Regions from separate parts of the Nocardia sp. NPDC059240 genome, predicted to be linked through region 1. Evidence: riboswitches for the same ligand, from Rfam matches in the RefSeq annotation. Region 1 holds a riboswitch; the other holds the start of a gene.

Region 1 (4,206 bases):
TGTCACACTCAATATATTCACGGAAGTTCTTGCTCCAATTTGCTTGTCCTGGTTAGTGATTGGCTATTCTGCGCAGCCGCAGGGGGTTGCGTCAGCACGTCGACGCCGATCAGGACCGCGGAGCCGGCTGGTCGTCGTGTTGGGCGGCGGCGGGTCGGCACGAGCTGCGGGTGGCGGAGGTGGGGTCCGCCGCCCGCAGCTCGAATATTTCCGCACCATCCGAACAATCTCCGCGCTCCACCGGGGGCCCGACCCCGCGTGTCCGAATTCGGCTAGGCTCGCCGCAAGTGACTCAGTTCACTCCCCAGTAGGTACGTGCAAGGAGCGGTTGGGAAATGTTGAGCACCATGCAGGACGAGCAGCTGTCACTCGCGACGCTGCTGCGCTACGCCTCCACCTTCCAGGGCGACAGCCATGTCTCCACCTGGACCGGCGACGGCGTACGCACCCAGACCTATCGTGAGATCGGCCAGGATGCGGCCCGCCTCGCCAATGCCCTGCGTGACCTGGGCATCGGCGTCGGCGATCGGGTCGGCACGTTCATGTGGAACAACAACGAGCACATGGTCGCCTATATCGCGGTGCCCGCGATGGGCGCGGTGCTGCACGCACTGAACATCCGGTTGTTCCCCGAGCAGCTGGTGTACGTGGCCAACCACGCCGAGGACCAGGTGGTCATCGTGGACGGCTCGCTGGTACCGATGTTCAACCAGTACCTGCCGAATCTGAAGACCGTGCGCCACGTCATCGTCGCCAACGGGGATGTCGCGACCGTGACCGCGCCCGAGGGCGTCACCGTGCACGCGTACACAGAACTGCTTGCCGCGCAATCGGACAGCTACGACTTCCCGGTCATCGACGAGCGGTCGGCCGCGGGCATGTGCTACACCTCCGGCACCACCGGCGACCCCAAGGGCGTCGTCTACTCGCACCGCTCCAACTGGCTGCACGCCATGCAGGTGATCTCCCCCAACGGCATGGGCTTCACCGCCGCCGACACCGTGCTGGCCATCGTGCCGCTGTTCCACGCCAACGCCTGGGGCATCCCGTACGCGGCGCTCATGTCGGGCGCGAATGTGCTCATGCCCGACCGCTTCCTGCAGCCCGCCCCGCTGCTGCAGATGATGGAGCAGGAGAAGCCGACCTTCGCGGCGGCCGTGCCCACCATCTGGGGTGGCGTGCTGGCGGCCCTGCAGGCGCAGCCGCAAGACATTTCGTACCTGCGCACCTGCGTGGTCGGCGGTGCGGCGGTGCCGCCGTCGATGATGCGGGCCTTCGAAGAGCAGCACCACGTCAAGCTGCTGCACGCGTGGGGCATGACCGAGACCTCCCCGCTCGGTTCGGTCGGCCACCCGCCGGCCGGGGCCGAAGGCGAAGAGGCGTGGGCCTACCGCTACACGCAGGGCCGATTCCCGGCCGGGGTGCAGGCGCGACTGGTCGGCGATGACGGCAGCGTGCTCCCGAACGACGGAGAAGCGCTGGGCGAGCTCGAGGTTCGCGGGCCCTGGATCACCGGGTCCTACTACTCCCCCACCGGCGCCGAGGTCGATCCGGACAAGTTCGACGACGGCTGGCTGCGCACCGGCGATGTCGGCAAGATCAGCCCCAACGGCTATCTGACCCTGGTGGACCGCTCCAAGGACGTGATCAAGTCCGGCGGCGAATGGATCTCGTCGGTGGACCTGGAGAACGCGGTGGTCGGGCATCCGGCGGTCGCCGAGGCCGCGGTCATCGGCATCCCGGACGCGAAGTGGGACGAGCGTCCGCTGGTCGCGGTCGTGCTGGTGGCAGGCTCCGAGGCGAAACCCGAAGAGCTGCGCGACTTCCTGGCGCCCAAGTTCGCCAAGTGGCAGCTGCCGGAGCACTGGGCCTTCATCGAGGAGGTCCCCAAGACCAGCGTCGGCAAGTTCGACAAGAAGCGGCTGCGCGCCCAACACGCCGACGGCACGCTGACCGTCATCACGCTGGGCTGAACCCGGATATCCGCAATGCCACGGCGGCCCTTAGTGTGAGGGCCGCCGTGGTGTTCGGGAAGCCGGTGTAATTCCGGCACGGCCCTCGCCACTGTGATCGGTTAGTCGGTGCGTCGTCCTGTCCTCGCGGGCAGGGGTCACGGGATTTCGGTCCCGGAAGACCAGGCGCGCCGGTGTTCGACCCGTCAGCCAGGAGACCGGCCACGGCACCGTTGAACCGTTCCACGAGGTGCTGGAAGGCTGCTCTGTGTCTGTACCCAACCCTGTTCCCACCCTGCGCTGGGAACGCCGCGACTGGATCCGCACCGGCGGACTGCTCGCGACCATCGCCGTCATGCACGTGGTGGCGTTCGGGATTCTGTTCGCACTGGTGCTGCCCGGGCACTACACGGTCGGCACCCAGGTGTTCGGGGTCGGGCTGGGCGTCACCGCCTACACGCTCGGCATGCGGCACGCCTTCGACGCCGACCACATCGCCGCCATCGACAACACCACCCGCAAGCTGATGGCGGACGGGAAACGTCCGGTGTCGGTGGGCTTCTGGTTCGCGCTCGGGCACTCGACCGTGGTGGTGCTGCTGGCGGTCGGCATCGCGGCCGGGGCGCGGTTCGCGACCACGCTGGCCGATGACGACTCCGCGACCCGCAAGGATCTCGGCCTGGTCGCCACGCTCAGCTCGGGCAGCTTCCTGTATCTGATCGCGGCGTTGAACCTGGTGGCGCTGGCCGGGATCTGGCGGGTGTTCAAGGCCATGCGGGCCGGGCAGTTCGATGAACACGAGCTCGAAAAGCACCTGGACAGCCGGGGTTTCATCAATCGGATCCTGGGACGGCTGACCAAGTCCATCACCCGGCCGGGACAGATGTATCCGATCGGGCTGCTGTTCGGGATCGGCTTCGACACCGCCACCGAGGTGACGCTGATGGTGATGGCCGGGTCCGGTGCGGCCGCGGGGCTGCCCTGGTACGCGATCATCTGCCTGCCGCTGCTGTTCGCCTCCGGCATGAGCCTGTTCGACACGCTCGACGGCACCTTCATGAATTTCGCCTACCACTGGGCGTTCTCGAATCCGGTGCGCAAGGTGTACTACAACCTCACCATCACCGGGCTGTCGATCGCGGTGGCGTTCCTCATCGGCACCATCGAACTGGTCGGTGTGCTGCACGCCAAGCTGGATCTCACCGACCCGATCACCGGGTGGATCTCCGGCATCGATCTGAACAATGTGGGATTCGTGATCGTCGGACTGTTCGTGGCGGTGTGGGCGATCGCGTTGATCTACTGGCGACTCGCGAAGGTCGAGTCCCGCTGGTCATTGACCGCCGAAAGGCCGTAGAGGACCGGGATGATCGGGGCCGGCGGCGGCAGCTTCCACCAGCCGTCGGGGGTCTGGACCATGCCGGGCCAGCGCGGCCACGGCAGCGTCTCGGATTCGGTGAGACCGGTGATGCGCAGACCGGCGGCCAGTAGCGCGTTGACGACCTCGCCGAGACCGTGCCGCCATTCGTAGGCGGTGGTGTCGGTGGTGAGGTCGGGGCCGTCGGTGTAGGTGTGGACGCTGTCACGGCGTTGCGCGCCCCGGCCGGACAGGTAATCGTCGTGCAGCAGTAGCTGATCCGGGTCCACGCCCGGCGGCGGGGTCGGGCCCAGGGCGTGCAGCAGCGGATGGAATTCGACCAGGTAGAGCAGGCCGCCCGGGCGCAGGAGATCGGCGATCACCTGTGCCCAGCCGGTCAGGTCGGGCAGGTAGCAGAGTGCGCCCTTGCCGGTGTAGATGATGTCGAAATCCCTGCCGGGCAGGGCCGTTCGCGCGTCGTAGACGTCCGCGCACACGTATTCGACCGTGCCCCCGGCCAATTCGCGGGCGTGTTTGATCGACTCCGCCGAGAAGTCCAGGCCGACCGCGCGGGCCCCGCGCCGCGCGAATTCGACCGTCTCCGTGCCCAGATGGCATTGCAGGTGCAGGATGTCGCGGCCGCGCAGCTCGCCGAGGGCCTCCCATTCGAAAGGGGCGAACCAGTAGCTCGCATCCCGGTCCCGGTAGAACCGGCTGGCGGCGTGAATTCCCGCGCGGGCGTCCCAGTTTCGCCTGTTCACCGATAGTGGATCGATGGTCACGCCGCCATCGTAGGGGGTCAGAACAGGGACTGGGTCTCGGCGGCGATGACGAAGCCGTGGCCGTCCACGGTGCAGCGGACGCCGGAGGTCATGGATTCGCAGATCACCCCGCGCA
Region 2 (4,206 bases), on a different contig from region 1:
CGTATCAGAGGGTTTCGCGGTCGGCTCAGAAGGATTCGTTGAGCGCCTTGATCGGCATCTTGAGCTCGCTGAGCAGGTCGATGTCCGACTCGGCGGGGCGACCCAGGGTGGTCAGGTAGTTGCCCACGATGACGGCGTTGATGCCGCCCAGGATGCCCTGCTTGGCACCGAGATCGCCGAGGGTGATCTCACGGCCTCCCGCGAAACGCAGGATGGTGCGCGGCAGCGCGAGGCGGAAGGCGGCGACGGCGCGCAGGGCGTCGGCGGCCGGGAGCACCTCGAGGTCGCCGAAGGGGGTGCCCGGGCGCGGGTTGAGGAAGTTCAGCGGGACCTCGTCGGGCTCCAGTTCGGCCAGCTGCGCGGCGAATTCGGCGCGCTGCTCGAGGGATTCGCCCATGCCGAGGATGCCGCCGGAGCACACCTCCATGCCGGCCTCGCGGACCATGCGCAGGGTGTCCCAGCGCTCGTCGTAGGAGTGGGTGGTGACCACGTTCGGGAAGTGCGAGCGCGCGGTCTCGAGGTTGTGGTTGTAGCGGTGCACGCCCATGGCGGCGAGCTGATCGACCTGCTCCTGGTTGAGCATGCCCAGCGAGCAGGCGACCTGGATGTCGACCTCGTTGCGGATGGCCTCCACGCCCGCGGCGACCTGCGCCATCAGGCGCTCGTCCGGTCCACGCACGGCGGCCACGATGCAGAATTCGGTCGCGCCGGTCTTGGCGGTCTGCTTGGCGGCCTCGACGAGCGAGGGGATGTCGAGCCAGGCGGCGCGCACCGGGGACTGGAAAAGGCCGGACTGCGAACAGAAGTGGCAGTCCTCCGGGCAGCCGCCGGTCTTGAGCGAGATGATGCCCTCGACCTCGACCTCGGGGCCGCACCACTTCATGCGGACGTCGTGCGCGAGAGCGAGGATCTCCTCGAGCCGGTCGTCGCCGAGCTGCAGCACCTCGAGGGTCTGGTCCTGGGTGAGGCCGATTCCGCGCTCGAGCACCTGCTCGCGGGCGATGGCGAGAATGTCATCGCCTGCTGTGGTAACAGCTTCGGTGGTGACGGCTGCCTGGGTCATGTCCGCGCGCTTCCCTTCGTCCGGCCGCGTGTGGCCGACCAACTTGAACGGTGTTCAGGGTAGGCTAGCAGTCCGGAACGTGAGCCGGAACACGAGAGGGTCGGGTTTTTCAGTGCAACTCCATCGCACGGACGTGGTCGACGGGGCCATCGCCATTCTCGACCAGTACGGACTGGCGGATCTGACCATGCGCCGGCTGGCCACCTCGCTGCACGTCCAGCCGGGCGCGCTGTACTGGCACTTCCCCAATAAGCAGGCCCTGCTCGGCGCGGTCGCCGACCGCATTCTCGCCCCCATGGACGAGGCGGTCACCGCCGACGAATGGTCCAAGCAGATCACCGAATTGGCGCACCGGCTGCGCGAATGCCTGCTCGCCTACCGCGACGGGGCCGAATTGGTCTCGGCCACCTACGCTTCCCGGCTCACCACCAGCAAGGGGCGGGAACGGCTGGCCAGCGCCGCGATTCGCGCGGGGATGACGCGCGAGGAGGCCGATCTGTCGGCGTACACGCTGCTGTACTACGTGCTCGGCCAGACCGTGGACGAGCAGTCACGCATCCAGATGGATTCGGTCGGCGCACTCGCCGAAGAGCATTCGCCGCTCTACGACACCATCAACGCGACCGCCCGGTTCGACTTCGGGTTGCAGCTGTTCGTCAGCGGCATCCGCCACCTGCTCGGCACTCGCGTCCGCTGAGCCGGTCCGCTGGATCGGGTTACGGGTAGACGCTGTCGGTCAACCAGACGAATTTCGCACCGGCGTCGGTGGTTTGCCACAGCATGCCGGTGAGCAACAGGACGAAAGCGGCGATCACGGCCGCCGCGACGCGTACACGGATCATGCCCGGCAACGTACGCGCACTCATGGCCCATCCGCATCCCGATATTTCCGAACGGTAGAGTCCGGGCGGTCATTCGACGGCGGGTGCGGGAATCCGGTGCAAATCCGGGACGGTCGCGCCACTGTGAGTACCGGGCAACCGGTGCGAGTCAGACCTCCCCCGCCGCGCAAGCACTCTGGAGAGGCCGCGTTTTGCCCGAGGAGCCACCGCGATGAGTCGTGCGCGGACATCGCTCGCCCTACCCGTGCTCGGAATCCTGCTGTGCGCGGCCATGATCGTCGCCACCGGATTCGGGGCCCAGACCATTCCCGTGCCGGACGTGCTCGACGTGCTCCGCCAGCGAATCACCGGCAGCACGCCCGCAAACCTCGGGCTCGATACCATCGTGTGGCAATTGCGGGTGCCGCGAACGATTCTCGCGGCCATCGTCGGCGCGGGCCTGGCCGTGGCCGGGGCAGCCATGCAGACCCTGGTCCGCAACCCCCTCGCCGACCCCTACCTGCTCGGCGTCTCCTCCGGCGCGGGTGTCGGGGCGGCAGCGGTCATCACCTCCGGCATGTTCGCCGGGGCTGGACTGTGGGCATTGTCGGCGGGCGCGCTCGCCGGCGCACTGCTCGCCGCGACGGCGGTATTCCTCATCGCCATGGCTCAAGGTGGCCTCACCCCACTGCGTTTGGTGCTCACCGGCACCGTCCTGGCCTCGGCCTTCGCCGCGTTCAGCAGCTACCTGATTTTCCGCAGCGCCGACCCCTCGGCCGCCCAATCGGTGCTGTTCTGGCTGCTCGGCAGCCTCTCCGGCGCCGACTGGACCCGAATCCTGTTGCCCGCCTGCGTGGTAGCAGCCGCCCTGACGGCCCTACTCCTCGCCTCGAACTGGCTCGACGCCCTGAACCTCGGCTCCGACGCCGCCGCCTCCATCGGAGTCCCCGTGCGCGAGTTACGCATCGCCCTGTTCATCCTCCTGGCCGTCCTCGTCGGCATCCTCGTAGCCGTCTCCGGCGGCATCGGCTTCGTCGGCCTGGTAATCCCCCACGCCGCCCGCCTCGTGGTCGGCCCCCGGCACCGCATCCTGCTCCCGACCAGCGCCCTGTGCGGCGCACTCTTCCTCGTAGTGGCCGACTCCGCCACCCGAGTCCTGGTCCGCCCCACCGAAATCCCCGTCGGAGTCCTCACCGGCCTGATAGGCGCCCCCGCCTTCCTCCTCCTCATGGGCCGCCGCCGCTACACCTTCGGAACCGCATGACCCCCGGCCAGGCCGCAGGAATGATCGAGGTCTCGGGGTTGAGCTGCGCCGCCGGTCGGCGGACCGTGCTCGAGCGGGTCGAGTTCGCCGTCGAGCCCGGGGAGACGGTCGGGATTGTCGGACCGAACGGGGCGGGCAAGACGACTTTGTTGCGCACTCTCGCTGGGCTGATCACGCCGATTTCCGGATCGGTCGCGGTGGACGGCCGTGCGCTGCATCGGATTTCACCGCGGGAGCGGGCGCGGTTGGTGGGGCTGGTCGGGCAGGATGAGCGGCCGCCCGCGGATCTGCTGGTCGGCGAGTTGGTGACGTTGGGGCGGACACCGTATCTGCCGCCGTGGGGTGCGGGCGGGCCGAATGAGCGGGCCGCGGTGGAGGACGCGCTGCGGAAGGTGGATCTCGAGGGGTTCGAGGGGCGGCCCGTGCACCGGCTGTCCGGCGGTGAGAGGCAGCGGGTGTTGCTGGCGCGGGCGCTGGTGCAGGAGACGCCGGTGCTGTTGCTGGATGAGCCGACCAATCATCTGGACATCACGCATCAGCTCGAATTGCTGGCGCTGACGCGGGAACTGGCACGGACCGTGGTGATGAGCCTGCACGACCTGGCGTTGGCGGACCGGTACTGCGACCGCGTGCTGGTGGTCGACAAGGGCCGGGCTCATCCGCTCGGACCGCCGGAGACCGCCCTGCGCCCCGCGATCCTCGAAGACGTTTTCGGTGTGCACGCGCATCGCGTGCCGGACCCGCACGCGGGCGGCACCCACCTGATCATCACTGGACGAAAGGCACTCTCTTGACCAAGATTTCGATCCCCGCCCGGCTACGGTCTCCCGGTTGGTGGGCGCGGCCGCTGGCTGTCGTCGCCGCGGTGGGGGCGGTGGCGGCGTGTGGGTCGCCGCAGGCGGCGTCGGGGAATCTGGCGGTGCGGAATTGTGGTGTGGAGATGAAGTTTCCGTCGCCGGCGCAGCGGATGTTCGTCAATGACGGGAATCTGATTTCGATGGTGCTGGCGCTCGGGGCGCAGGAGCAGACGGTGGCGGTGTCGAGTTTGAAGCGGGATG

What was found. Region 1 has a riboswitch for cobalamin ahead of ACFXHA_RS07610 (HoxN/HupN/NixA family nickel/cobalt transporter). Riboswitches for the same ligand answer to the same signal wherever they lie in the genome.
Region 2: linked by a shared signal. The riboswitch ahead of ACFXHA_RS40590 (FecCD family ABC transporter permease) and the one ahead of ACFXHA_RS07610 (HoxN/HupN/NixA family nickel/cobalt transporter) in region 1 are both predicted to bind cobalamin.

Annotation. Positions count from the first base shown of each region.
Region 1 covers NZ_JBHZAC010000002.1:433,820-438,025, forward strand. The annotation lists gene ACFXHA_RS07605 (long-chain fatty acid--CoA ligase) at 336-1,973, shown strand; cobalamin riboswitch at 2,005-2,194, shown strand; gene ACFXHA_RS07610 (HoxN/HupN/NixA family nickel/cobalt transporter) at 2,221-3,309, shown strand; gene ACFXHA_RS07615 (class I SAM-dependent methyltransferase) at 3,252-4,091, opposite strand; gene ACFXHA_RS07620 (hypothetical protein) at 4,109-4,206, opposite strand, start outside.
Region 2 covers NZ_JBHZAC010000016.1:139,859-144,064, forward strand. The annotation lists gene bioB (biotin synthase BioB) at 26-1,063, opposite strand; gene ACFXHA_RS40580 (TetR/AcrR family transcriptional regulator C-terminal domain-containing protein) at 1,176-1,760, shown strand; gene ACFXHA_RS40585 (hypothetical protein) at 1,780-1,929, opposite strand; cobalamin riboswitch at 1,952-2,082, shown strand; gene ACFXHA_RS40590 (FecCD family ABC transporter permease) at 2,117-3,148, shown strand; gene ACFXHA_RS40595 (ABC transporter ATP-binding protein) at 3,145-3,942, shown strand; gene ACFXHA_RS40600 (ABC transporter substrate-binding protein) at 3,939-4,206, shown strand, end outside.